2 regions of the Algoriphagus halophilus genome follow, and region 2 is predicted to be linked to the other one. Evidence: riboswitches for the same ligand, from Rfam matches in the RefSeq annotation. Region 2 holds a riboswitch; the other holds the start of a gene.
The links. A riboswitch is a leader RNA that binds a small molecule or an ion and turns the genes downstream of it on or off. The one in region 2 is predicted to bind cobalamin.
Positions count from the first base shown of each region.

Region 1: another riboswitch for cobalamin. It lies ahead of metE (5-methyltetrahydropteroyltriglutamate--homocysteine S-methyltransferase); the one in region 2 lies ahead of BUR11_RS01015 (TonB-dependent receptor).

Region 1 is NZ_FSRC01000002.1:980,283-995,449, reverse strand. It holds gene BUR11_RS16165 (DUF368 domain-containing protein) at 1-642, opposite strand, end outside; gene BUR11_RS16160 (phosphosulfolactate synthase) at 703-1,473, opposite strand; gene BUR11_RS16155 (tetratricopeptide repeat protein) at 1,492-2,907, opposite strand; gene BUR11_RS16150 (NAD-dependent epimerase/dehydratase family protein) at 3,051-4,004, opposite strand; gene BUR11_RS16145 (tyrosine-protein phosphatase) at 4,014-4,760, opposite strand; gene rfbC (dTDP-4-dehydrorhamnose 3,5-epimerase) at 4,760-5,314, opposite strand; gene hflX (GTPase HflX) at 5,518-6,792, shown strand; gene BUR11_RS16130 (n-acetylglutamate synthase) at 6,792-7,127, shown strand; gene metE (5-methyltetrahydropteroyltriglutamate--homocysteine S-methyltransferase) at 7,159-9,486, opposite strand; cobalamin riboswitch at 9,700-9,899, opposite strand; gene BUR11_RS16120 (DUF1304 domain-containing protein) at 10,069-10,434, shown strand; gene BUR11_RS16115 (P-loop NTPase family protein) at 10,520-12,043, opposite strand; gene BUR11_RS16110 (vWA domain-containing protein) at 12,049-13,149, opposite strand; gene BUR11_RS16105 (hypothetical protein) at 13,339-13,563, shown strand; gene queG (tRNA epoxyqueuosine(34) reductase QueG) at 13,601-14,539, shown strand; gene corA (magnesium/cobalt transporter CorA) at 14,545-15,167, shown strand, end outside.
Region 2 is NZ_FSRC01000001.1:209,410-224,576, forward strand. It holds gene BUR11_RS00975 (YybH family protein) at 1-190, opposite strand, end outside; gene BUR11_RS00980 (hypothetical protein) at 333-1,076, opposite strand; gene BUR11_RS00985 (2Fe-2S iron-sulfur cluster-binding protein) at 1,140-1,460, opposite strand; gene BUR11_RS00990 (NAD(P)/FAD-dependent oxidoreductase) at 1,475-2,479, opposite strand; gene BUR11_RS00995 (MarR family winged helix-turn-helix transcriptional regulator) at 2,554-3,003, opposite strand; gene BUR11_RS01000 (ABC transporter ATP-binding protein) at 3,126-4,094, opposite strand; gene BUR11_RS01005 (iron ABC transporter permease) at 4,097-5,125, opposite strand; gene BUR11_RS01010 (ABC transporter substrate-binding protein) at 5,115-6,260, opposite strand; cobalamin riboswitch at 6,359-6,576, shown strand; gene BUR11_RS01015 (TonB-dependent receptor) at 6,594-8,564, shown strand; gene BUR11_RS01020 (YncE family protein) at 8,561-9,613, shown strand; gene BUR11_RS01025 (nucleotidyltransferase substrate binding protein) at 9,668-10,081, opposite strand; gene BUR11_RS01030 (S1C family serine protease) at 10,178-11,620, opposite strand; gene BUR11_RS01035 (1-deoxy-D-xylulose-5-phosphate reductoisomerase) at 11,847-13,013, shown strand; gene rseP (RIP metalloprotease RseP) at 13,013-14,332, shown strand; gene lon (endopeptidase La) at 14,676-15,167, shown strand, end outside.

The DNA.
Region 1 (15,167 bases), on a different contig from region 2:
AAAAGATAAAATCCCTACCAAACAGCCAAAGGCAAATACTCCTAGGGTTACTACATCGCGTTCAGAAACGGCATTTAAGATGGTCTCATATTTTCCTAAGATCAGCAGCAGAAAACTCCCACTGATTCCAGGTAAAATCATTGCACATATGGCAATAGAACCAGAAATAAAGGTAAACCAAATGGAGTCCGGAGAACTGACCGGAGGCAATTCTGTCACAAAATAGGCGATTATGGTACCGAGAATAATGGCCAAAACCACTCCAAAATGCCAGCGGTTGATCCCTTTCAGAATGACAAAAGCACTGATCAAGATCAATCCACAGAAAAAGGACCAAAGCGGCACCGGATGCTCATCCATCAAATAGGTAATGATTTTGGAGAGCGTAAAAATACTGGTCAATATTCCCAAAAACAGGCTTAATAAAAAAGTGCCATTGACGGCCTTATAAAAAGGCTTGAAATGAAACGATAGCAATAATTTCAAATTCTTCGTATTGAATGAGTTTATGCTATCCAGCAACTTGCTGTAGATACCCGTAATCAATGCGATGGAACCTCCGGAAACACCGGGTACGATATCTGCGGCACCCATCGCCATTCCTTTCAGGTAATTCAGGAAATATTTTTTGATTAGATCCATAGGTAAAAATAAAGGCTGACCGGAAGCAATACCGATCAGCCTCTAATGGTTTTGATCCACTTATAATTTAATTTCTCCTATAAAATGATCGAAGGTATCCCCACGCAACCCAAGACGGATTGTTTCTAATGGAATCACTTCAGTGGGGCTGATATTTCCAAGGTTAACATTGGTACCTAACAATTTGATAAACCAAACTTGTTGTGCTTTGATTGGAGCTTCCCAGATAATTCTTTCTTCTGGAATTTGAGTTAAAATCTCCTCTACCAACCCTTGTCTAACTTCACCGGAATCCCTGAACAAACCAACATTTCCTCCTTCTCTTGCTTCACCGATTACCTTCCAAGCACCTGCATCCAGTTCAGTCTGCATTTGTTCAATCCACTTATAGGGTGGAATGATCTTGGCGGCATCTTTCGAACCAACTTCTGATAATACCGTCACATCCTTAGCTAGCGTGGAAATGTATTCACATTTTCTATCGTGGTTTAAAGAGATAGACCCATCGGAAACCTCACAATATTCCAATCCATATTTATCCAACACTCTTCGGTAATCATCGAATTGATCCCTGACGATAAATGCTTCAAACAGAGTTCCTCCTAAATAAACCGGAATTCCTGCTTCTCGATAAACAGCAATCTTTTCAGAAAGATTTTTAGTCACATAGGAAGTTGCCCATCCTAGTTTGACGATGTCAACAAAATCGGAACAGCTATCGACAAAATCCTCTGTTGCTCTAAGGCTCAGACCTTTGTCCATGGCCATAGTAAATCCCGAGGTACGTGGCTTTTCAGTCCGTACAGGGATGTTCTTCAGCTCATAATTCATTGGCTAGGTTTTAATATGTTAAGTCTCAGGATTTTCTTCCCGATACTGGGCGATGATCTTGGACATAGCCTTTTGCTTTTCCAGCTCTGGCATTAATTCGTACAAGACCACGTGCCTATCGTAGGCCAAAGTTAATGCATTTTCCAAATATGAAAACGCTTCTTTGTAATTGGCTAGTTTGATTTGAAAAACAACCATACGATAATACAGCTCCGCTTCCTCAGGAAGTTCGTCAATTCCTTCACTGATCACGTCCACGGCTTCTTCAAATCTATTTTGATCAAAATAGATCAACGATAGGTTAATATAAGTCTCTAAAATACCGGGTTCCAGGTTGATAGCTTCTTCATAAGCCTCTGAACTGGCTTGTAAATTACCCAAGTTAAACTCTGCATCAGCCAGACCCACCCAGTAATTTGGACTTTGTTTATTCAAATTGAGCGCTTTCTTGAAGTAGTGAATCGCTTCAAAAAATTTCTCTTTTTTTAACATACACATGCCCAATCCAAACCAGGCATCGTCATACTCTTCATCCAACTTCGCTGCTTTTTTGAAATATTTAAAGGCCCCTTCAATATTTCCCAACTTTTCATAAGCAGCACCCATGTAGCAACAATTCTCCGCATTGGCACCTTCACAATTGATGGTATTTTGATAGGCTTCCAAAGCAAGTTCATATTGCTCTGTATTCATTAAGGCATTACCCAAATTGAAATAAGCCGAGGCAAAAGAATCATCGATAATGATGGCATAATCATAGGCTTTGATTGCTTCCTCAAATCTTCCGAGCCTGTTGTAAACCACACCTAAATTATACCAAGCTCCTGCACTATAGGGATCCTGATCAATAAACTCTTGGTAGAACTGAAGAATCTCATCAAAAGATCCTTCCTCTTCCGTGATCATTGCCAACTGGAAAAGTGCATCTTCATGATTGATTCGGTGCTTCACCGCTTCCTTGAAATAGTAAGATGCTTTTTTATTGTCACTGGTCGCTCTGTACAGATTTCCCAGCGAATAATAGACCTCTGCCTTATCTTCTGCCAAGGGCAGAAAATTTTCCAATAATTCAATACCGTATTGGGGGCTTCCTGCCAAAATATGCGCATTGGCTAAGGCTAAAAGGATATCCTCATTGTTAGGAGAAATATTGTTGATATTCTCTAATATGCTCAAGCCTTCTTCCAATTCATCATTGAATATCAAGCATTGCGCTTTTAACAATTTTATCTCTACTGAATAGGGGAATTTTTCCAAAGAGAACTCACTAGCCCTCAAGGCTTTAAGGAACTTTTGCTGATCAAAATAATATCGGATAATATCCTCTAATTCCTCCTCTTCAAAATACAATTCTAAATTGGATTTCAGGGAATTTTCAAACCGCTCTACCAGCTTTTTATCATTTTCCCACTCGTGATCGTGATCTCCTGTCATTAAGATGAGTTAAGTTTATTTAAGATACCAAATAAATTGTTCTCTCAAAATCTCAATTTGTTAATTTTTGTGTCAAAATCTAGAAATAATTCCTAAAACATTTCGACCATCTAAGAAGCAAACGATCGCTTCAAAAAATAAGTTTATTTCGCCCACAAAAAGGTCTCCTCGATCGGAGTATATTTAAAATGAAGGAGCTTTTCTATTTTATCATTTTTGAAGGTGATGTCCTGCTGGGAAATCATTGCCGTTTGTTTATTCAGTGGGTTTTTACTCAAGCGTAACATTCGGGCTATGCCCAGGAAGAACAAGCCTAATTTCAATAAAGAATTAGAAACCGGTTTAGTTGGGACCTTTTTACCAAATGCTTTCGCCATCTTTTCGAAAAACTCCCGGTATTTAATGGTCTCTTTGTTGAGAATAAACCGATCTCCCCAACAAGCCTTTTCATAAAGTTCCCTCATGATTTTCGAAGCATCTCTAACGTCCAGATAATTTATACTACCCACAGGATAGTAGCTCGAATTTCCTAAAACATGAGCATAAATAGAGGTACTGCTTCTCTCATCACTTATTTTCCCTAAAAGGATAGAAGGATTTACCACAATCAATTCCAGCCCTTCCTGCTCTCCTCTCCAAGCTTCTAACTCCCCAAGGTATTTGGAGGTACCATATTTAGTATTTAGAGGTGAATCCACCCACTTATGCTCCTCATCAATTACGCTTAATTCTGGATTTCTACCCAATGCAGACACAGAGCTTACGTGAATTAGTTTCTTAACACCCGCATTCAACATGCAATTCACCAAATTGGAAGTGCCTCGAACATTTACTTCAAACAGTTCTTCCTCATCCCCTGGAAGAAAAGAGACCATTCCTGCACAGTGAATTACCAGGTCCATCTCTTGAATTGCATCATCAATGGATCCCACATCTGAAATAGTGCCTTCATGCCAATGAATTGGAAAATTAACCCCATCCAATAATCGGGTAGAAGAGTTCTTTCTTTTGAAACCATGTATTTCTCCCAAAGAGGCAAACTCTTTGGCTACATAGCTTCCTAAAAGACCTGTGATTCCAGTGATAAAAATTTTCACTTGTATAGATTATAGACTTGAATTGAGAATTTCTATTTCCTTGATCTTTTGATAGGACTTTGACCTTGTCAAGGTCTCCAACATGTCTAGGTACCTTGGGTTATGGCAATCAGTCCCAAAAAATTTAACCAAGTTTCGCTCTAATAGCATTTCAGCAAAATCTTTTACTTGCTTGGAATAAAACCCAGTTAAAGAAAGAAGGTTTACTTGAAAACTGATTTGTCTATCTACCAAGTCTTCCAGAAGCTTTTTATCTGAAATTAAATATTGATATCTCTCAGGGTGGGCAAAAATAGGTTTGTACCCCGCCATTTCTAATTGAAAGAAAGTTTCCAGAAGCATTTGAGGCTTATTGATGAATCCTGTTTCCACCAATATATGATTGGGGCCAAAGGTTAGTAATTCCTCTCCGGATTTTACCTTTTCCAGGAATATCTCATCCATGTAATATTCAGCCGCAGCCTCAATTTCGATCTCTATCCCCTCATTTTTTACTGCTCTACGAACATCCTGAAGGCCCATGTTTATAATTTCTGGGGTATTCCGGTAGTATTCGGACATGATATGGGGCGTGGTGATGATCTTCCTGAGTCCAAAATCTGATAAGCGTTTGATCAGCCCCAAGGACTCCTCCATGGATTTAGAGCCATCATCAATCCCAGGAATCAGGTGGGAATGCATATCCACCTGCATCCAACTCAGGTCCAAATCTTCAAATACTACTTCCTTTTTTTTGAATAAATCAAAAATTCCCATTACAATCCTCCTTCGCTAGTTACTTTGAATTCCTCTAAACTTTGCCACTTTGTATCTTTCTCAGAAATAATCGGATCATTCACCATCCAATCAATCTGAAGACTTGGGTCATTCCATAGAATACCCCCTTCACTTTCCTTATCGTAATAATTGGAACACTTATAAACAAAAATCGCATCTTCCAATACTGAAAATCCATGTGCAAATCCTCTTGGAACATACAAAAGATTATGCTTTTCAGTGTCCATAATAGTAGAATAATAGGACCCGAATGTTTCGGAATCCTTCCTCAAATCCACGACCACATCCAAGACCTTCCCTTGAATTACCCTAACTAGTTTTGCTTGTGCAAATGGTTCCCGTTGGAAGTGTAATCCTCTTACTGTTCCTTTCTGTGAATAAGACTGATTATCCTGTACCCAAGTTTCAAAAACATGCTCTTTCTCTAACCAGTCTGCCCTGAATGATTCAAAGAAATAACCTCTTTGATCATTAAAAACCTTAGGAAATATTTCTAAGACACCAGGTAAACTGGTTTTACAAATCTCAGCCATGGGTGATGTACGTATACGGCAATTAATTAAATGGTAAAATAACCAAGCCAATACGGAGTATCCTAATCAATTCTAAGGAAATATCCCGAACTTTGCAGAATAATAAGAAGCATACAGCATAATTCTAAGTTTAGAGGAGAGAATTTGATAAAATGAAACTTAATCTACCTCAAATGCTTTTTAGTAGCATATAACAGAATCTCATGGGTAAATTTTCAAGAAAACTTCAAAAATTACACGATACCGCTCCAAAAGTGGATACAGCTGTATTGGTAACGATCATCCGACAAGGGGAGACAGAGCGGGAAACTGAAGAGCATTTGGATGAATTGGCATTTCTTACAGAAACCTTGGGAGCCAAAACAGTTTATCGCTTTACCCAAAAAATGGATAAGCCTGATATCCGCACATTTATAGGGTCAGGAAAACTGGAAGAAATACAATCATACGTAGAGCATTTTGAAGTGGACATGGTCATATTCGACGACGATCTTTCCCCTTCCCAAATGCGGAATTTGGAAAATGAGCTGAAAGTAAAAATCTATGATCGCTCCTTATTAATCCTCGATATATTTCTAAACAGAGCCCAAACAGCCCAAGCAAAGACCCAGGTTGAGCTGGCTCGTTTCCAATACTTACTTCCTCGTTTGACCAGAATGTGGACGCACTTGGAGCGTCAAAGAGGGGGAACCAGTACTCGTGGTGGTGCGGGTGAGAAAGAGATTGAAACAGATAAAAGAGACATTCGGAATAAAATCACCCTGCTGAAATCAAAACTCAGAGATATTGAAAAGCAAGGGATTACCCAACGAAAAGGTAGAAAAGGCATTGTAAGGGTTGCTTTGGTAGGATATACCAACGTGGGAAAAAGTACCTTGATGAACCTGATAACCAAAACTGATATTCTTGCAGAAAACAAGCTTTTTGCGACCGTGGACTCCACCGTCAGAAAAGTGGTTTTGGATAATATTCCATTCCTTTTATCAGATACGGTAGGTTTTATCCGAAAACTGCCTACTCACTTGATTGAGTCCTTCAAGTCTACCTTGGATGAAATCCGGGAGGCTGATTTATTGGTCCACGTAGTCGATATTTCTCATCCCAATTTTGAAGATCATATCAATGTTGTGACTGAAACTCTAAGAGAAATCAATGCTGGTGACAAGCCTATCCTGTTGGTGTTCAACAAAATTGATTTGGTAGAAACCATGCCCGATGAGGAAGGCATCATGAATATGAGTGAACTGGAATTGGAAGAAGCCAATTACTTGGATTTTCCTTCTTTGTCTGATGCCTATGAGAAAAAAACCGGTATCAAGCCTGTATTTATGGCCGCTACCTCTGGACTTCATGTGGAGGAATTCCGAGAATCTTTGGTTGCTGAGGTGAAGAAAGCCCATCGAAAAATTTACCCACATTACCTTGAAAATGAAATAGTGGACTGGGAAATGAAAGAAACCGATAATTCCTCTCAATGATGAATTACGATGGCAAATCTTTTCGCCCCATCAGCAATACAGAGAACGGGGAAACTTCTGAAGAAACCATTTTTCACTACAAGCAAGAAGGAAAAATTCTTTCCTGTGACTATTCTGGTGGAAAAATTATAAAAGGACATTTGATCGGGATTGTAAACGATGCCGGAGAAATTGATATGCGGTATCATCAGATCAATTCGCAAGGAGAACTGATGACAGGAGTCTGTACATCTGTTCCTGAGCTTCTGGAAAATGGAAAAATCCGCCTTCACGAAACCTGGCAATGGACTTCGGGAGACAGATCAAAAGGAAATTCAATTTTAGAGGAGATATAAAAAGGGCAAGTAATTTACTTGCCCTTTAATACTAAGAAACAGATTCAATCATAGCTTCTCTTAAATCCTTTGCCGCACCGACCATTTCAGTCAAGGCCTTTTTGGTTTCTTCCCAATGGCGGGTTTTTAATCCACAATCGGGATTTACCCATAAATTAGACACCGGAATTACCTCTTTGGCTTTTTCCATTAAATCCACCATTTCAGCCCTACTCGGTACTCTTGGCGAATGGATATCATAAACTCCTGGACCGATTTCGTTGGGATAATTAAATTGACCAAATGCATCTAACAGCTCCATTTGAGATCTAGAACACTCAATAGTAATCACATCGGCATCCATGTCCGCAATATTCTGGATGATATCATTGAACTCAGAATAACACATATGGGTATGAATCTGCGTTTCATCTTTAACTCCGCTAGCAGAGATTCTAAAAGCTCGAACAGCCCAATTTAAATATTCTTGCCAATCAGATTTACGAAGGGGAAGCCCCTCACGAATTGCGGGCTCATCTATTTGAATCACTTTGATCCCAGCTTTTTCCAAATCCACGACCTCATCCCGTATGGCCAATGCAATTTGGGTACATGTTTGGGATCTTGGCTGATCATTTCTGACAAAGCTCCATTGTAATATAGTTACTGGCCCCGTCAACATGCCCTTTACAAGCTTATCGGTAAGAGATTGGGCAAAAGCTGACCAGCGGACAGTCATTGCCGCAGGTCTGTGAACATCTCCATAAATGATCGGAGGTTTCACACAACGGCTACCATAACTTTGAACCCACCCATTTTTGGTAAAGGCAAAACCGGCTAACTGTTCACCAAAATATTCCACCATGTCATTTCGCTCAAATTCTCCATGAACCAATACATCCATCCCGATCGATTCCTGCCATACGATAGACTCCCGGGTTTCATCCTCCAAGAGTCTTTCATAATCCTCTCGGCTAAGATCTCCTTTTTTAAATCTCGCTCTCCAGGATCGGACCTCCTTGGTCTGAGGAAAAGATCCTATCGTGGTAGTGGGAAAAAGAGGAAGGTCTAAAGCTTTTTTCTGTATTCCCTGACGGATAGAAAAGGGGCTTTGGCGTTGATCATCCCTTGAGTTGATCGCTTTGACCCTACTTTTCACTTGTTCGTTGTGGATCAAAGTGGAAGTCTTTCTATTCTCAATAGCGCGCTGATTTTGCCCTAATTGTTCGAGTGCTTCCAAGGAGGGATCTTTCTCAGCCAGCTTTTTCAGGCATACTACTTCTTCGATTTTTTGCTTCGCAAACGCCAACCATTCTTTAATCTGGGGTGCAAGAGATTTTTCATTGGTTTCCAATGCTAAATCACAAGGTGAATGAATCAGAGAGCAAGAAGGAGCAACCCACACTCGATCTGAACCAATTTGATCCACCGCCTTTTGGATATAAAAAAGTGACTTCTGAAAATCATTCATCCAAATATTCCTACCATCTATGAGGCCTAAAGAAAGGTGCTTTTGCCCTCCGAGTTTTCCAGAATCCAAGATGTCGTGTAGCTGGGAAGGACATCTCACTAAGTCTAAATGAAGCGTATGAACTGGAAGTGAAAGTGCAGTTTCCAGATTTTCCCCAAAACAGTCAAAGTAATTGGCCAAAATGATTTTTAGGGAAGGAAAAACTTTTTTTATTTCTGAATAAGCAAAGTGAAGAGCTTTCTTCTCTTTCGCACCCAATTCGATCGCTAAAAATGGTTCATCAAATTGAACCCATTCTACATGGTTTGCATCCAACTTTTTTAGTATTTCCAGATACACTGGAAGAAGATTTTTGATTAAATCTATCCGATCAAATCCGGACTCTTTTTCTTTACCCAACAATAAATAAGAAACAGGACCTATCAATACCGGCTTGGTGGAAATTCCAGTATGTTTAGCTTCGTTATATTCCTGAATTGCCTTTGTAGAAAACAACTTGAACTGTTGGTCTTTTCTAAATTCGGGAACGATGTAATGATAATTGGTATCAAACCACTTGGTCATTTCCATAGCAGTGATATCCAACCCATTTTGTTGATACCCTCTGGCCATGGCAAAATACAAGTCCAGTTCATTATTCCCTTTTTGTAAAATCACCTCATGGTAACGATCTGGAATCGCTCCCACCATCAATGACATATCCAATACCTGATCGTAAAAGGAAAAATCATTGGAAGGAATCAAATCAATTCCTACCTCCTGCTGAAGTTTCCAGTTTTGTTTTCGGATGGACTCGCCGACACTTTGTAATTCATGTAACGTGATTTTGCCTGACCAATAAGACTCGCAGGCTTTTTTGAGTTCTCGGTTGCTACCAATTCGCGGGTAGCCAAGATTGTGCGTTTGCATCTCTTTTAACTTTTAATTTGAATAATGAGTTAAAAGCTCTTGTACTGAACCTCACAACACTTTGAAATTGAATGTTTTATCAAGAAGAATGCAGATTTTTCCTAAGGCATAGCCTATCTGGTCTGGAATGGACAGACAAATAGTTAAGCTCAGAAATAATGCATCAAACCCGACAAAAAGCTTCAAATCGCGAAAGCATTGTCTCTCCTACCTTCAGGTAGGTCGGAATAGGCAGGTCTCCTGACTTGTAACGGATTTCATCGTCCTTCCCGCCTCGATGGGGATCAAAACAGTGGACATGCAAGGATGAACTCCTTTGGTATGTTACTTACAGTTGCGCGACAGTTCGTGATTTTCACACGATTCCCTTTTCACCTCGATTTTCATCGAAGACCGCTTCCGGTTGATAAAGTATAGAACTAATTCAACTGTGAAAGTAATGAATTTTATCCAGGTATAACTAATCCCATTGTTTTTGATACTTGCTGAATTCCCAGTCTAGAAAAAAGAATTATACATCACTTGAAGTACCTATTCAATTATTGATCACAAAGATGTAATTTAAATCCAAACTTCAACTTCATGGCACTTCTAACAGACATCCTAATTGGCTTAATTGCAGCACTGCATCTCTATTTCTTATACTTCGAAATGTTCGCTTGGGATACCATTGGCCGCAAGACCTTTAAACAAATACCCCCCGAAGTATTCCCTAAAACCAAAGTATTAGCTGCTAACCAGGGTTTGTACAATGGATTTTTGGTAGCAGGGCTCATTTGGTCTTTATTGATTGAAGATCATCATTGGTCATTTTATATCGCAATTTTCTTCTTGAGCTGTGTGTTAATAGCGGGAATTTATGGAGCCTTGACTGCGAGCAAAAAAATCTTTTGGATTCAGGGTTTTCCTGCTTTGATCGCGTTGATTTTAATTCATTTAAAATGGTAAACTAACACTGAATAATTGAATACAAAAAAACCTTCGAGATCCTAAAGACTTCAAAGGTTTCAGTTCTAATTATATGAATAAAAGCTTATAAATCATCCTCTTCGAAATCGTCTGGATCCCCAGGCCCCATATCAAACATGGAGCTGAATAGGTCCTTGAATTTCAATCCGGTATCCAGCATTTTTTTACTCAATTGAGAATATTCTGCCAGTCCATGTAGGGCAAATTCCATAAAGAATTCCTTCTCTTTTTCCGGCAAATTTTTCACCATTCCAGTGACCACTTCTTCCAATCCCGGAACAGATTGTAATGCAGTCTTGTAATCCTTGTCGGATTGAGAAGCCAAAATATCCAGTTCATTTCCCTCTCCAAACCAAGCTAGTGGAATGACATATGGGTTTCCTTCTTTGGACTTTTTCTTTTGTTCTGGAGAAGGAAAGTAATTCACAAACTGCGAACGGATTGCTTTTCCAATCAAGCTATATGCTACAATTCCAGCACCTTCCTGTTCTCCTTCATACACCAACTCCACTTTACCTGTAATGGCTGGTATTACTCCTATCAAATCGGCAATTCGAACCATGGTATTGGATTCCCCATTCATATACATTCTCCTTTCCGCTGCTGAAATCAGATTTTCATAAGCAGAAATAGTCAATCGGGCAGAAACACCACTTTTCTCATCCACGTATTCTGAAGCTCTTGCTTCGATGGCAATTTGCTCAATCAAATCTTTCATCAATTCCGGCACCAAAATGTTTTCTACTGGCTTCCCTTTCAGATTCGCTTCTTGAGAAGTGATTCTTCTACCTATTTCAATAGACTTCGGATAATGGGTAATGATCTGACTTTCAATCCTGTCTTTTAAAGGAGTGACAATACTTCCTCGGTTGGTATAGTCCTCGGGATTTGCGGTAAAGACAAACTGGATATCCAAAGGCAATCTCAATTTGAAACCACGAATTTGAATGTCACCTTCCTGTAAAATATTGAACAAGGCTACCTGAATTCTTGCCTGTAAATCCGGTAATTCATTGATCACAAAAATGGAGCGATGGGAGCGAGGCACCAACCCATAATGAATGACACGTTCATCATTGTAGCTCAATTTCATAGTTGCTGCTTTGATGGGATCTACATCTCCAATCAAATCTGCCACCGACACATCGGGTGTAGCCAATTTCTCGGTATATCGATCATCTCGATGCCACCAAGCAACAGGTGTATCTTCACCCTTTTCTTCAATTTTCTCTTTTGCATAGGTACTCAAGGGTGCCATTGGATCATCATTCAATTCTGAACCAAAAACCACCGGAACATATTCATCCAATAGTTGAGTCATAATTCTGGCAATCCTAGTTTTCGCCTGTCCACGAAGACCCAATAAATTGATGTTGTGCCTGGATAAAATGGCGCGTTCTATATCTGGAATCACCGTATCCTCATATCCCCAGATTCCTTCAAAAACATTTTCTTTGGCTTTGATTTTTTGAATCAGATTGTCACGAAGTTCTTCTTTAATGGATTTGGGTTGGTATCCGGCCGCCTTAAGCTGACCTAATGTTTTTATTTGCTTGAGTTCTTTTCCAGTCAATTTTTGGTATTCCATGGTGATTAAAAGCGTTTGGTTCGGTTTCTTCTATAATCTTCAAAAATCAGGTCGCCCAGTCCTTTCAGACTGCTGTAATAGGCATTCCCGTTGTTTACTTTGGTAAATTCTTTGACAAATTCCTTCAGATATGGATCAGAAGCAATCATAAAGGTGGTTACTGGGATTTTTAGTTTCCTGCATTGAGCAGCCAATTTCAGCGTCTCACTAAGAATCTTACTGTCTATCCCAAAAGCGTTTTTATAGTATTTAATCCCCACTTTTAAACAGGTAGGCTTCCCATCGGTAATCATGAAAATCTGCTTGTTAGGGTTTTTTCTTCTTCGCAAGAGGTCCATGGCTAGCTCCAACCCTGCAACGGTATTGGTATGGTAAGGGCCCACTTGTAGATAAGGCAAATCCTTGATTTCTATTTGCCAGGCATCATTTCCAAAGACGATGATATCCAAAGTGTCTTTTGGATAACGGGTTTTGATCAATTCGGCCAATGCCATGGCGACTTTTTTGGCAGGAGTGATTCGGTCTTCTCCATATAAAATCATGGAATGGGAAATATCAATCATCAACACGGTCGAAGTTTGAGAACGGTATTCGTTTTCTACCACTTCCAAATCATCTTCTGTAAGCAGATAATCTCCTCCAAATCCGTGATTGGCCTGTGCATTTCTCAATGAATCGGTCAAGGCAATCTGATCCAAATTATCTCCGAATTCATAAGCTCGCCGATCAGTGCCACGTTCTTCACCTTGTCCAGAGTGAGTGGTTTTATGTTGCCCGGATTTTCCTCGCTTGAGTTTACCGAATATTTCTTCCAAGGCAGACTTTCGGATGGTTTGCTCTGCTTTTCCGGTAATTTTAATTTCTCCTTTTTGATTTTCCTCAGTCAGGTATCCTTTGCTTTTCAGATCGTCTATGAAGTCACCGATTCCATAATTGGGATTGGTCAGTTGATATCGATTATCCAAGTTGGTCAACCAACTCAACGCTTCAGCTACATCTCCACCCGTCATGGTAACCAGTTGCAAAAATATATTCAGCAGGTTATCGAAGGTGTTCTTCTCCGGATCCTGTGAGGGAACAAATTTCGTAAATCGGAATCCTTTCATAATTAGACTAATGTATCAAGATTCAAGAAACAAGACTTTAAGTTTAAAAAAACAACGAAACTCTTGTCAAAATTAACTAAGCCGGAAAGCCTTGAATTTCAATTTAGTGGAATTTTATTCTTTCCGACAGTAGAAGTAACAAACAGAATGGTATGGTAGTTTAATAAATAGAATAAAAACCTAAAAAAGATGAAAAACTATTTGCAAGTAGTAGGAATTGTGACGGGGATTTTGATAGTTTTCGTCACCTTGATCCAGTTAGAAGTAGCCTTACCTCTGATCTGGTTACTATTTATTTCTGGTCCAGCTTTAATACTCTGGATGTTTTGGGCTGTCTTGGCAGCTCCCGTAGAAATCAATGAAACTTTCGAAGAGCAATGGTATCAGGATAGGCCAGATTTATTGAAGGGTTAGTTTGATTGAAAAAAATTAACTCTCTTATCTTTACCCCATGACTCCTGCCGAGAAACATGCTTCCCTGATCAAATCCATCGCCAATCGGCTCGGCTTTGACTTTTGTGGGATAGCAAAAGCTGGTTTTTTAGAAGAGGAGGCTCCTAGATTGGAAGAGTGGCTGAGCCGGAATTACCAAGGTGAAATGGGCTATTTGGCTAATCACTTTGACAAGCGACTGGATCCAACCAAACTGGTAGAGGGTGCTAAAACAGTAGTTTCACTTGTTTATAATTACTATCCTGAAACCTCACTTCCCGAGTCTCCAGAATCCATTAAACTCGCAAAATATGCGTATGGAGAGGATTATCATTTTGTAATCAAAGACAAACTCAAAGACTTCCTGGAAATCCTCCGGAATGAAATAGGAGAAATCGAGGGACGGGCATTTGTGGATTCGGCGCCCGTCATGGAACGTCAATGGGCACAAAAAGCAGGCTTGGGTTGGATCGGTAAAAACAGCCTTTTGCTGAACAAAAAACAAGGAAGCTTTTTCTTCTTGGCCGAATTGATTATCGATCTGGAGGTTACCCCGGACACCCCGCTCACCAAGGATTACTGCGGAACTTGCACTGCCTGTATAGATGCTTGCCCTACTGATGCCATTGTTCAGCCCAGTGTAGTAGATGGATCACGATGCATTTCCTATTTGACCATCGAGCTAAAAGATGCTATTCCCAATGAGTTTAAGGGAAAAATGGACAACTGGGCTTTTGGTTGTGATATCTGCCAGGATGTATGCCCTTGGAATCGGTTTTCCAAACCCCATCAAGAATCCAAATTCAAACCTCATCCAGATTTGGAAGGATTTACAAATCAAGATTGGTTGGAACTTACCGACGAAACATTTAGAAAAGTCTTTAAAAAATCTGCGGTAAAGCGCACCAAATTTGCTGGACTAAAAAGAAATGTCGAATTTCTTCGGTCAAAAGAATAGTACTTATGAGTCCTAAAGCTCCAAATCTTAAATCCGTTCAAAAGCTTTTTAAACCCAAAAAGAAGAAAAGACCTAGTCATAAAATCGGGTTGCCTCCAGGCTCATTGGTATTTACTGGAGACAAGAAACAAGAGGAAGTATTCATCAATTTAATTACCTATGATGAGAATGAATTCTATGAGGAAAACATCAAACTCGATCAGCTTGATACTCATTTAAAACTTCAGAAAAAGGTAATCTGGATCGATATTATAGGGTTGCATGATGTGGAATTGCTTGAAAAAATAGGGAATCATTTCGGGATCCATAAACTGACTTTGGAAGATATTCTAAGTGTAGATCAGCGTCCCAAAATGGAGCTTTTTGAAGATTATATCTTTTCTACCTTAAAGATGATCCAATGCCCAAGTCCAGAATCACCTATCGTAGATGAGCAGGTAAGCTTTGTGCTACGTGAAAATGTATTGCTGACTTTTCAGGAGAAAAAAGGTGATGTTTTTCAATTTGTTAGAGATCGCTTGCAAGATCCCAAACGAGCCATCAGACAGCGTGGATCAGATTACTTGTTGTATGCCTTGCTAGATGCAGTAATTGATAATTACTTCATCGTGATGGAAAATGTAGGGGA
Region 2 (15,167 bases):
AAACCAATTGGTCGATTTCTTTGGTCAGGATTTTTTTGAGAAGTACAGTGTCTTTGGTCTCCCTAGATTTGGAGTAGGAATTGATCAGATTTAAAATTTCTTGTGATGTCGCTTTGGATTGAGGGTGGTTTTGTGAGAAAGCGTTGAAACTGAGGAGAATTAAAAAGAATAATAGGCTAATTCGGCACATAGAAATTTCGATTGAATTTAATCTAATCTACATTTTCTTCTGGAAATTAAAGGCTTTAGTGCAGTGAAATAGTTTGGTATAGATAAAAGATGATCATCTATTCAAGTTGGAAGGAGGGCAACAAGACGAAAAATAAATAGGTTTAAAATAACACAGACAAGTGAAATGAGTTGGTAGGTTCCCAAAATTCATTTTCAATCACTAGGAAAAATTTCACAATCGTGGGGATTGGGCGATCGGAGTAATAGCTATCCACTACCCATTTTGACTTTTCAATTGAGGTCAGGATTTTGTGGTCCAAATCATCATTGAATCCATCAATAATTCGAGCATCTGTCCAAAAATTTAATTGGTCTATCTCTATCTCATATATCCCAAAACCGGGTGTGTTTGGGTAAGGTTTTAATAAGCTGAAATTTTTAAAGAATTCATTTTTATAGGTTTCAATAAAGAAGCTAGAAGTGTAATTCAACTGGCTTTCTCTAACCTTTCTTAGGATTTCGATCTCCTTAGGTCTTTCTTTTAATTCGGAAAGCATAAAAGCCCGGGAGCACAAACCAAAAGAAGGGAGTTCGTCCTCAATAGAAGTTAAATACACCAACATCTCCTTTCCCTCTTTCAGGTAAACATGACACATTCCATCTGCTTTTTTAGGGTCTAGAATATAAAATTCAGAAAGACTCGAACCTTTAAAGTTCTCATACACCTGAAATTGAACCTTGAGAAGGGAGGGGTTTTCTTCAAAGGTAGAGATGTCCATTATTTTTCCTGAAACTACATGAGAAGATCTTCTGTATGCTTCATCAAATCTCACATTGGCACAATCGCAAGCAAATGATTTGGCGAGGCTTAAAAATAAGATGCTTGTAACTAACCATTTCATCATGCTCTAAAATAGCAAAAGCCACCCATTTCTGAGTGGCTTTAAGAATATTTAAGGATGGGCTATTTATTGATCCTCACCTCTAAGTTTGATGACAGCTCCTTCTAGGATTTCCCCAATTCTTATTTGACAAGCTAGTCTGGAGGTAGGATAGTATTCCGGTAAGTTTTCCAACTGATCTAATTCGATGTCGGTAGCTTCGCCTAATTCGTCTTTTCCTTCCAGTACTTCAATATGGCAGGTAGCACAAAGTGCCATGCCACCACAGGTTGCCAATACAGGATATTCTGATGCCTTTAGGATTTCCATAAGGCTAAAGCCCATATCGTCTGGAGCTTCTATTTCTTGACGGTTTCCGTCATGATCTTCTACTGTGAAATTAACCATGCTCGAAATTACAATTAAAATGTATTTACACCATTAACTGTGGTGTATTTGAAGCTCAATTTTTGATCTGGATATACATATTTGAAGGCAGAATGCATCATGATTGCTGCCTCGTGGAATCCGCAAAGGATCAATTTTAATTTTCCTGGGTAGGTATTGATATCCCCGATGGCATAGATTCTTTCCACTCCAGTAGAATAATCCCTGGTATCCACTTCGATTGCATTCTTATCAATGCTCAATCCCCAATCTGCTATTGGGCCTAACTTAGGACTCAATCCAAATAAAGGGATTAAATAATCAGCATCAATTTTGATTTCTTCTTTTGCTTTGGATTCAAGGGTCACAGAATTCAATACGCCATTTCCACCTACATTTTTTAAGTTGGCAGAAAGAATCAAATCAATTTTACCTTCATTGGCCAAGTCAAATACCTTCGCAGCGGAATCAGGAGCACCACGGAATGTTTCATTTCTATGTACCAAAGTCACTCTTTCGGCAACATTGGAAAGATAAATGGCCCAATCCAACGCAGAGTCTCCACCACCCGCAAGAACCACCTTTTTATTTCTGAAAGTTTCAGGGTTTTTCACCATGTAGGTAATTCCTTTTCCTTCAAATGTTTCCAAGTTCTCCAATGCTGGCTTTCTTGGTTCAAAACATCCTAAACCTCCTGCAATGATGATCACCTTTGCATGGACATGCGTTTTATCTGAAGTGGTTACTATGAAAGAACCATCTTCTTGCTTATCCAAATGATCTACTCTTTCACCCAAGGTAAAGGTTGGTTTGAAAGGCTTTGCTTGCTCCATCAAGTTATCCACCAATTCCTGAGCCTTTACTTCAGGATATCCTGGAATATCATAAATAGGTTTTTGAGGATAAATTTCAGAAAGCTGCCCGCCTACCTGAGGCAATGCATCGATCAGATGGCAACGCATTTTCAGCAAACCTGCTTCGAAAACTGCAAAAAGGCCAACTGGTCCGGCTCCTATGATACAAAGGTCTGTGTGAATCATGGTATATTGACTTTATGGGTAAACCCTAGATTGAAAGCTTTTGTTCGTATAAATATAATTAGTATAACAACTATTTATTCTTCTATCTCTTGACCGCCCAAGTTTTTATAGATGGTGTTCAATATTCTTTTAAACTCCTCAAAATCCGTTTCATGAAGATTTTCCCATGCTTTTTCTCGGATTTCAAGTATTTGAGGACGTAAAGCAGTGACTTTGGAAGCCCCTGCATCAGTTAAATGCAGCTGGAAACTTCTTCTGTCTTGAGGATGCGGGATTCGCTCCACATATCCTTTTTTACAAAGCAAGTCAATGATCCGAGTTAGAGTTGGGTGGTCTTTAAATACCAGTTGTGCCAACTCGGTTTGACTGAGCAATTGATTTTCAGAAAGATTTTTCAATACCAACCACTGGTCCACCGTCACATCAAAATCCCCTGATTTAAACTGTTGCTGCGCATATTGTTTCACCTTTCGCGCAGTGCGATCGAGGAGAAACGAATACTTTGCAAATTGCTCTTGTGTCATACAAATAATTAGTGTGACAAATATATGAATTTTCTGAATTGTTAAAACAATTCTCTATAAAAATTATAGGGTTTGTGATGTAAATGACAAAAGTATTAAATCTGAGGGATTTAAAAAGTTTTTTATGCCAATAAAAAAGACAAGAAATCTGAAAGGGATGAATACAGAATTCCTTTGTATTGAATTGAGAAAGGGAATTTTTCTACATAAATAGGTTCAGATACAGGAAGAATACCAGATTTGTCCAGCGCTTTTTCTACCCAGAAGCTACTAATTGGATCTCCCACAATCTTCCATTTTCTGGAGCCTATTTTTTTTTCAATTCTTCCTTTTTCTGGATCAAAATGAAATTTATCGCCAGGCAAAAGCTGGTTGATTTCTCCTGATAGCACCAATTCTTCTGGAATTCCTGAAATAAGAGGGAGACCACAGGTTAGCAACCAAAATTGGTCGGCAGTTTCCATGGCAATCTCCAAATCGTGGGTAACCACCAATATAGCTTTCTCCTGTTTTTGGCAGATTTCCCGAAGCAAATGCATGATTTCATACCGGTTGATCAGGTCCAAATGAGCGGTTGGTTCATCCAGGATCATGATTTGGCCATTTTGTGCCAAAGCTCTTGCGATCATGGCTTTCTGTCGCTGACCATCGCTGATTTCTGATAAACGTTCCTGTTCCAAATAACTGATTTTGGTATCTGCCAACGCTTTTTTGACCGCTTCTTGATCTTGCTTGGAAAGCTTTCCAGTCCATCCAGTGTGTGGAATCCTCCCTAAAGCTACCAATTGTCCCACAGTCATATTGCCCGGAGAAACAGGTTCTGTTAGCACTACTGAGAGGGTTCTAGCCAAGTTGGTACTTGAATACTCCTGAACGTTTTCCCCAAAAAGTTGGATGCTTCCCTTCCAGGGTAGAATTTCCCCTAAGATCGCTTTGACCAAAGTGGATTTTCCTACGCCATTGGGGCCTAATAAGCAGGTGAGTTGGCCCGAATAGAGTTCGAAGTTCAATCCTTTCAAAATTTCTTTTCTGAGCTCTCCTCTTTGGTATCCCAAACTAAGATTACTACCGATTACTGCCTTTTTCCTCATGCTCAGAATTCTTTACTGAAGTTTTTTCTCAATACCAAGCTGATGACGATCGGTGCACCGATTAAGGAGGTTACGGCATTGATGGGTAGGGTCTGGGCAGAGCCAGGTAATTGTCCAATCGCATCACAGATCAATAATAAAATACCGCCCATCAATGCAGAAGCAGGAAATAGGATTCGGTGATCTGCCGTTTTCCAAATCATTCTGGCTACATGAGGTACTGCAATGCCTATAAAAGCGATAGGTCCACAAAATGCGGTCACACTCCCAGCCAATAATCCTGTACTTAGAATCATCAACCAGCGAAGTTGGGTGGGGTTGATTCCCATGCTTTTGGCATAACTTTCTCCCAAGAGCATGGCATTAAAGGATTTAATTGAAATAATCATAGGGATCACTCCTAGCAAAATCACCAAGCCTAAGACCAAAATTTGATTCCATACCAACCCGCCCAGGCTACCCATGGACCATACTGTAAAGAGTTTCAAAGCCTCTGCACCTGAAAAGTAGGAAAGGACAGAGATGATCGCTGATACCGCAGAGCCAAACATCAGGCCTACAATCAATAGGGTCATGCTGTCTTTTATTCTCCAAGCAACCAAACTTACGATAACCAATACCAAGGCGGCTCCAAGAGTGCCGGCAACCACTGTTGCCCAAGGGCTGATCGCTGTTCCCAATCCTAATCCGAAAGCGGAACTTGCCAGAATCAAAATAGCAACCCCTAAACCTGCGCCTGAACTGATTCCTAAAACATAGGGGCCTGCCAGTGGGTTCCTAAAAAAAGTTTGCATTTGCAGTCCACTGATACTCAATCCAATTCCAGCTAAAATCGCAAGGATAGCCTTTGGCAACCTGTAGTGGAGAATAATCTGTTCATAAGATGCCTTCTCCCATTCACCGGTAAAAAAACCATGTATAATCTTAGAAACAGGAATGGTCACGGATCCTAAACTGACATTCATCAGAAAGCAGCAAACTAGAAAGGCAAAAGCCCCGAAAATAAATGTAACAGACCGGTTATTTTTCATGGAGTTGTTCATAAAAATACAACTCATAGTCAGGAAGTAACTTAGGATGAAGGATTTTAATCAAATCTTTTAAGATTAAATCAGGTCTCATATAACCCAATTCAAAATATTCCAACCCCCCTGTTTCGCCTCTTTTATGAGTGTAGGAATATACATTTCCTAACTTCCATGCTTCAAATGCCTTGTATCTCGGTTCAGCTTCCCCCATTGCTTGAATGGATGAGAAATCAGCAGAGCCAATCCAATAAGTACATTTCATGGCCTGATCCAATACAAATTCATAGTTAAGTTGTACACTACCAGTACCTTCTTGATCTTCAAAAACATACTTCCCCCCTGCGTTTTCAAGGATTTTTGCGCCCCAACTATCTCTTCCAGGTGCATACCAAATATCTTGGTACATTACTCCACTTAATACGGATGGTTTTGCTGATTCAGGGATGGATGTTGCAAGTTTTTCAGCTTCCAAGTAGGAATGTTCAACTTGCTCGAATTGAGCTTTTGCGGCCTCATATTTTCCGAGGAGGATTCCAGTAAATTTAATCCATTCAGCTCTTCCTAAGGGGTGTTGCTCCACATATTCACCATTGATGACTGCAGGAATACCAGCTGATTTCAGAATCTCCAAATAGCGAAGATCATCCCCAAGCGTGGAGATCATGATCCAATCTGGATCCGTGTCAATGATAAGTTCAGTATTGGCTGAGGCTCCAGCGCCTAAATCTGTGATTTCACCTTCCTTAATCCGGTCTCTTGTAATTGGTGACGAAATCAAGTTCAAGTTGGGGAAACCGATCAATTTTTTGGTTTCATTGAGCAGATCCAAATGTGGGATTTGCGTCGTAGAAGTAAGAATTACTTTTTGGATTGGAAGCTGAATAGTTGCATCAAAATCCCCAATAGGAGGTAACGCATTTTCTTCTAAAACCAGATAGGAAAAAGTTTCTTGAGCACCCGTCCAAGGCTTCAAAACTTTCACGATCCAAAATCCATCTCCTTGCTCCAAAGAGAATCCATTGGCATAAATAGGACTGATTTTTTTAGTTTCAATTTCTTGGATTTGTTCTTTCCTTTTGCAGGAAAAGACATTGAAAATCAGTAGGTTTAAAATGAAAATTTTAAAAATTTTATTCATTGGAGCTTGGTGCTATTCAAGTTCCAAAGTAAGTGTCAGATTTTTCTAGTTCCAAAAAAAAGAATTTCAGACTACTTTTTTTTGAATAGAAACCCCGCTATGTTTGCAGCCGAAATAGGTTCCTGAATTCGATGTCGGATTTTGGATTAAAAGGGAATCCGGTGAAATACCGGAGCTGTCCCCGCAACTGTAAGCCCACGTAGGAATTTTCCTACAAAGGATTTTGTCAACCCTCGCCATTGGTCTCAACTGTAAAGACTGAGAAGGCAGGCAAAATTGGGTAAGCCAGGAGACCTGCCATTTCGATGATTCTGTGCTTTCGGAGGAAAAGCAATGAAGGATGCACCAATTCCCGAAACAGGTATTCTGATTTGGGTAAGATTCATTACTTCTATTTTCTCTTCAAGCCCGAGTCGAAAGACATTCAGTTTATTTCGATCAGGCATGATTTTGTTTTTGTGGGTAGTTTCATTTTTCGGGGTACACCCGATCGTCCAGGATACAGTGGTATTGGCTGAAGTAGAAATCTATGCCCCTGCCATTGATCGATTTGCTCATGGACAAAAATTACAAAATTGGGATAAATCCCAACTTGAAACTTACCAAGGAAGATCCTTGGCCGATTTGCTTCAGGAACAATCACCCGTATTTGTGCGGCAATACGGAGCAGGGATGCTGGCATCTCCTTCTTTCAGGGGGACATCTGCAGGTCATACCGCCTTATTTTGGAATGGTCTACCCATCAATAGTCCATCCTTGGGGCAAAGTGATTTGTCTATTTTACCAGTTGCTGCTTTTGATCAGGTGAATTTGCAGTTTGGGAATGCCGGAGCACTGTTTGGGAATGAGGCCATCGGGGGGAGTTTGCATTTGCAGACTAAGCCCAAATTTTCGGATGGATTTCATGTTGGCTTAACCCAACAAATTGGAAGCTTTGGAACATTCAATTCGTATTTGGAAGGGGAGTATTCCAATTCCACGATCAGTTCGTCTACCCGAATCTATAGGGAGTTTTCAAAAAATAATTTTCCTTACAAAGACTTGGGGCAAATAGGAACTCCTGAGGTAAATCAGGATCATGCACAATTTGAACAAGTAGGATTGGTGCAGGATTTCGCCTGGAATGTCACCGAGAAATCACAACTCAAAGCTGCAGTTTGGTACAATCATACCGACAGGGAAATTCAAGCAGTGATGGGCTCCACGTCCCATGATCTTCAGGAGGATAAAAGTTTCAAAGCAGTTTTGGATTATTACAAGTTTGGCAATCAATCAGTTTGGAATTTTAAAACTGGTCTAGTGAAAGATGATTTGCTATTCAATGGAAGTCTGAGTCAAACCAGTCAATACTTTCTGGGAACAGATTGGGATGGGACATTGTCCGAAGTGTGGACAATTAAAGCAGGCGTTCGATTTACCTACATCCAAGCGGATTTGAGTTCCTACAGCACCAGTGACCAGAGAATAGAAGCCTATCAATCGGCTAATTACCAGTTCAATGACAGATTAAGCTTTTCACTGAACCTCCGTGAATTCGTATATCAAGATCAATTTGCCCCATTTACTCCTAACCTTGGAATGGACTGGGAACTATGGAAAAAGGAAAATCAACAACTCTTACTAAAGTCATCCATTGGTAAAGGCTTCAAGGTCCCTACACTCAATGATCGATTTTGGGAACCTGGCGGGAATCCTGATTTATTGCCCGAAGAAAGTTGGAACGGAGAAGTAGGCTTGGATTGGAGGCGAGAAGGAAATATAGCCTGGCGAAATGGCTTGACTTACTTTAGAATGAGTGTGGACAATTGGATTATCTGGTTACCACAAGGGGCTGTTTGGACACCTGAAAATATCAAGCATGTCAGCAACCAGGGAATAGAGTATTTGGGAGAAGTTTCCGGTGAAATATATGGCTGGAAATGGAAAGGAAGTTGGTCCTATAACTGGAACAGGGCCATTACTACTCAAGGAATTGGAGAGACTGACCCTGCTATCGGGAAGCAACTTCCTTATACACCAAGACACCAAGCGAACGCAAAGTTAACCTTATTGAAAAATGGATTCTCTGCTTTCTTGGGGACTTTTTATGTGGGGGAGAGAGCCATCACTGCGGATAATCCTCGACTGATGTCCTCTTACCAATTGTTCCATGCAGGTCTTGCTTTCCAAAATATCAAATGGAAAGAGATTTCAGTACCTATCAGCTTTCAAATCAATAATTTATTCAATACTGAGTACCAAGTGCTCTATCTCCGTGCCATGCCGGGAAGGTCTTTTCAATTTAATTTATCAATAAACTTATGAAGTTAAAATTCAACCAACTATTTGGAGCTTTTGCGCTCAGTTTGATTCTTTTTGCGTGTAATGATTCAGATCCCGAACAACCATTAGGGGCCTATGAACAAGGTATTTTAATTATGAATGAGGGGAATTTTGGGACAAATGACGGGGAAGTTTATCATTTGGATCCAAGTACAGAAACCTTGACACCTACTATTTTTGAAGCTGAAAATTTTAGGCCATTTGCAGGTTTGTTGGAAGATATGGTTCCTGCAAATGACAATTTGTATTTAGTAGCAAATACAGGGAAAGTAGAAATTGTTGATGCTGGAACTTTTAAAAGTGTCGGGGCAATAACAGGGGATTTAGACCAACCTCGTTCCCTGGCCGTGGTAGGGAGTAAGCTCTTTATTTCTGATTATGGTCCATATGATGCCTCGTATGCCACTCCAGATTCATATGTCGCGGTAGTGGATGGTTTAAATGGAGGAGTCGTTTCCAAAAAAATTGAAGTGTCCAATAAACCTGAGGACCTATTTGCCTATGGGAAGTATGTGTTTGTGGCAGGTTCCGAAGAAGGGAAAGTTGAAATTATTGATGCCGAAAAAGAAGAAGTGATCAAAACTTTGGAAGTGGATGGACATCCTGCACAGTTCTTTGAGGACAATGGCACCCTTTGGCTATATTCTACCGGTTCAGATGAGGTTTATTTCCAATCTTTTCATTTGGATAATTTGACTAAGGCCACCACTAATGCGCTTCCGGTTGCCAATGCCACAGGAAGAATTGCTTTTGGAAATGATCATGTGTTTTACCTGATTACCAGTACTGGATGGCCTGATTATGAGGACGGGGTATCCAGAGTTTCTGTATTGGGACCAGAATTGGATATAGATTGGATAACCGGATCTGGATTTTACGGGATAGGATTTGATCAAGTCAGAAATGAGCTTTATCTCTCCAATTCCAATGGTTTTCAAGGAAATGGTTCGGTAACTGTATACAATGAAGAAGGTACTGAAATCAGGACTTTTGAAGTAGGGAGAGGTCCTTCCGGATTTCTTTTTTATTAATACACTAAGTATATAAAAACAAAGGCAGTGATCAATTCACTGCCTTTGTTTTTTTTAGTTGAGCTTGTCACTCATTACATCCTCAAATTTCTCCAACATATGAATGTATTTATGTTGAATGTTATCCAAGAATTTATCTTGCGTATCAATGGCATATACAGGATTATACTGTATCCTATCTATCACAATATCAAGCCAGGCTTTCCCATCATCTATTAGATCTGCATGGAAGGCTTCGGCCGTCAAGTCTCTGGATCCGGAAAAGGGACCTTTCCCTTGTTTTTCAAAATATTTGGTCATGACTTTAAGGGCAAGTTCATGGGCCACTTCAAAATTAATGATCAACTCACGCGCTTGGAATTCAGTTAATCCGATTTTTCTGGCTCTTTGAATATAGGAGCGAAGGTCTTCCAAAGCTACTTGGTATTCCTCTAAGCATTGCTCGCAAGTTTGAGGTAAGGTCTTCATGGGCGTTACTTTTAATTAAGATACTAAATTTAGGAGATGCTCCCTAAGGCTTAAAGAGAATTTTAAATAATCTTTTTTGCCCTAGGTAATGCCCAATTACCTGATGGTATAGCTCTGCATAAAAGGTTGACCACTGGTAGCTACCCCTTCCAGCAAAAGTTTTCCACTATATTCTTCTAAAAACTTACCTACTATTTTTGGATCTCTGGCAGGTTCACGATTGATCTGAGTAATAATGAAGCCTTCGCGAAGTCCCAAATCCCTTAAGTAGCCCCTGGTCATTCCGGTCAATTTAATGCCATAATCTATTCCCATTTTATCTTTTTCAATGGTATTGACGGCTTCCAATTTAGCGCCTAGTAAGGCAGAGCTATAGTATTCTCTTTTGATAATGCCACTTCCACCTTCCAGGTTTTGGAGTGTTAACTGAACGGTTTCTGGAGATCCATTTCGGAAAAAAGTCACTGGTAATTTCTGCCCTGGGTAATAATAGGAAAGTGCTTCTTCAAAGCTACCCATCCCGGTGATTTCCTGATCTCCTAGTTGCGTAATCACATCGCTTCTTTGTAGTCCAGCTTCTTCTGCTGCTCCGTTTCTTACTACATGCGTGATGATCACACCATCCAAGGTTTTGATATTCATTTCCTCTGCAAGTTCCGGAGTGATTTCCACTGCTTCAATACCTGGAATTGCTTTTTGTACTTCCCCATATTGAATCAGATCATTAGATACTTTCATGGCAATATCTACTGGTACTGCAAAGCCGTATCCGGTATAGGACCCCGTTCTAGAGAGAATGGCTGTATTGATTCCTACGAGCTCGCCATTCACGTTGACCAAAGCTCCCCCTGAGTTACCGGGGTTAATAGGGGCATCAGTTTGTATAAAGCTTTCCAATGGAAAATCACCTCCCAAAATATTGATCTGACGTTCCTTCGCAGATACGATTCCGGCGGTAACGGTGGAGGTCAAATTGAACGGATTTCCTACAGCCAACACCCATTCCCCGATTTTCAGATCTCGGCTTTTTCCTCTTTTAATAGCAGGAAGTCCTTCTGCATCAATTTTTAAAACGGCGATGTCTGTATTTTTATCCGTACCGACCAGTCTGGCTTTATAAGTTTTCTTTTGATGGATCACTTCAATGGTTTCTGCTCGGTCTATGACATGGTTATTGGTAACTATGTATCCATCGTCAGAAATAATCACTCCTGAACCGGAGCTTACCTGTTGGGATGGTCCTGAGCCAAAGAAATAATCAAACATACTGTAACGTCTTGGATCTGTACCAGAGAAATTTTTGATAAAGACGACAGATTGAGTGCTATTTTCGGAAGCCTCTACAAATGATGTAGGAGGGGAGTCTGGTAGCGTCCGATTGGGTGAGTAATCGGAAGCAAAACTCATTTGTTCCATCTTTGGAGATGGGGTAGGTAGTACCTGATCTTTTGAATCTGAAAAACTTAGAGTGGTCCAAATTGCTGCACCAGCTAATCCAGAGAGAAAAGGTAAACCAATTGTTTTAATAAGACTTTTCATAGAATTTCATTTATCAAGTTGACGAGATGAAGAAAAATCAGTTAGCTGCCTTCACATATTTTAAGAAAAGGTGCGATAGTTGTAACGAAATCGAGCAAAAATCAGCCCATCCAATAAAAACTGACGATATGTACAAGGAAAAGTCTAGGCATCTTGTAATTTTGTCAGCTAATTGAGAAAACCTTCGATACGATCAGAAGGTTTATTGCTCAAAATCCCAAATTGAATGACAGAACAAAAGCGCGTAGCCATCTTAGGTAGTACCGGAAGTATCGGAACTCAAACTTTGGAGGTAATTCGCCAACATTCTTCAGACTTCCAAGTCGAAGTCCTTACCGCTCAAAATAATGCAGGTTTGTTGATCCAGCAGGCTTTGGAGTTTAATCCAAATGCCGTGGTGATTGGGAACGAAGCCCATTATGCGCAGGTAAGAGATGCATTAATTCCGAAGGATATTAAAGTATTTGCCGGCCAAAAAGCAATTGCGCAGGTGGTAGAAATGGAAACCATTGATATAGTTTTGACTGCTTTGGTAGGCTATTCTGGTTTGATACCTACGATCCATGCTATCAAGGCGGGGAAACAAATTGCCCTGGCCAATAAGGAAACCATGGTGGTTGCTGGAGAAATTATCACAGCTTTAGCGAAAGAATACCGGGTAAATATCTACCCTGTAGATTCCGAGCATTCTGCAATATTCCAATGTTTGGTAGGAGAGTTTCATAATCCTATTGAGAAAATCATTCTTACCGCTTCTGGAGGACCATTTAGAGGAAAGGACAGAACATTTTTGGAAACAGTGACCAAAGCTCAGGCTTTAAAGCATCCTAATTGGGAGATGGGGGCCAAGATCACCATAGATTCTGCCTCATTGATGAATAAAGGCTTGGAGGTAATCGAAGCAAAATGGCTTTTTGGGCTAACAACTGATCAGATTGAAGTGGTTGTACACCCACAAAGTATCATACATTCTTTGGTACAATTTGAAGACGGATCATTAAAAGCGCAACTCGGCTTGCCGGATATGCGTATTCCCATTCAGTTCGCCCTGAGTTTCCCCGATAGATTGAAAAGTGATTTTGAGCGATTCGATTTTATTAATTATCCTCAATTGACCTTTGAGAAACCGGATATTGAGACTTTTCAAAATCTTCAACTGGCCTACGATGCATTAGCAAAAGGAGGCAATGCTCCTTGTGTCTTGAATGCAGCAAACGAGGTGGCCGTAGATGCATTTCTAAAAGAAGAGGTAGGATTTCTGGAAATGTCTGACCTGATAGGGGAGACACTTTCCAAAACAGAGTTTATCTTACAGCCGAATCTGGAAGATTATGTGGAGACAGATCGTAGGGCTAGAGAAATTACAGAACAATTAATTAAGCGTAAAGTATAATGGATACATTAATAATGGTGGGCCAACTGGTTCTGGGATTATCCATCCTAGTAGGTTTACATGAGTTGGGACACTTACTCACTGCCAAAATGTTTGGTATGAGAGTGGAGAAATTTTCAATAGGATTTCCACCAAAAATTGCTGGATTTCAATGGGGAGAAACCGAATATTCCATCGGGGCTATTCCATTGGGAGGATTTGTGAAAATCTCTGGGATGGTTGATGAGTCCATGGACACAGAACAAATGGCTGCTGAGCCTCAGCCTTGGGAATTTAGGTCCAAGCCCGCTTGGCAACGATTGATCGTAATGCTAGGTGGGATTATCGTCAACGTAATCACCGGAGTGCTCATATTTTTTGTAATGGTGTATAATAATGGAGAAACTTATTTCTCCAGAGATCAAGTGGTGGAAAATGGGATTGTTGCCAGAGAAATTGCACAATCCATTGGATTAAAAACAGGAGATAAAATTCTTGATCTCAGCGGACAGCCATACACCAGCATTAATGATTTAAGTAGTGGTTCAGCCTTGTTGGAAGAGAATGGGTATTATACAGTTGATAGAAATGGTGAAATACTGAAAATCGAGATTCCTCGTGGTTTCATTAATTCATTCAACAAGAAGGAAGCACTTGATGAATTTGTAGACATCCGATATCCATTCCAATTGTCAGTGATTGATAAGGGTGGTGCTGCTGAGAAAGCTGGAATTACCACTGAAGATAAAATATTGGCAATCAATGGAAAGCAAGTGACTTATTTTGATGAGTTACAATCTGCCTTGGCTGATGCGAAAAGTAAAAATGCCGACATTACTTTATTACGTAATGGAGATACTACCCATACTAGTGTTGCGGTAACCGATCGAGGAACCATTGATATTGCGGTAACTGCATTAATAGAGCCAGTAAGAAGAAGTTATGGATTAGGAGAAGCCTTTATGAAAGGGTCAGAGCGTGCATTTACAGTAGTTATTGTCAATGCAAAAGCTTTGGGAAAAATGTTTACGGGTGAAGTGTCTGCCAAAAATGTAAGTGGCCCGATCGGCATGGCAAAGATTTATGGAGACACTTGGGATTGGACTAAATTTTGGACTATCACTGGATTAATTTCTATGTTGTTAGCCTTTATGAACCTATTGCCAATTCCGGCTTTGGATGGTGGACATGTGATGTTTTTATTATATGAAATGATTTCTGGAAGAGCTCCATCTGATAAGTTTTTGGAAAATGCCCAAAAAGTAGGGATGGTTATCCTTTTGGCATTAATGGTATTCGCCATTGGAAATGATGTGCTGAAATTATTTACGGGAGGGTGATTTTCCCCAATTGAAAGAATTATCAAACCGGGTCAATTGGCCCGGTTTTGTTTTATGTTCCTATTGATTTACCACAATTATGATTCTTTAAAAACAAAATCTGAAAGTGGCATTTCTTTGAGGAGTTATGAGTTGTAATACACGATTTTATTTAAACAGAATTATAAATCCATATTTTGGATGTTCCTATAACTTCTGTCTGCCATTTTGACCATTTCAACCTTTGGCATACCCCTTGACCTTTTAGGAAGAACCTTCGCTATTGGAAGGTTCTTCTTTTATTTTAGCTAAATCCTGACAGTCAGTCTGTCATAATGTCTATATGAGTCAATTCGAAAAGTCCATGTTTCAAAATTTAATGGTAGGGGAATTTGCAGGTGAGGGAGATCTTATACAGTTGATCACCGAAGATGAAAATGAGGAGCAGGGAACTGAATCTTATGGGGAGGAACTCCCGATCTTATCCGTTCGAAATACGGTACTCTTTCCCGGCGTGGTAATACCCATTACCGTAGGAAGGCAACGATCTATTCGTTTGGTGAAAAAAGCCCAGAAGGGAGATAAAATGATTGGGGTTTGCGCTCAAATCAATCCAAACAATGATGATCCATCATGGGACGATATTTACCAAGTGGGTACCCTTGCAAAGATCATTAAGATGATAGTACTTCCTGATGGAAATACCACCATTATCATTCAAGGCAAGAAACGATTTAAGATCAAGGAACAGATTACAGATGATCCATACTTCATGGCGAAAGTGGATTACCTGGATGAAAATTTCCCAAAAAGCTCAAAGAAGATCAAAGCATTGGAGGAATCGCTGAAAGATGCG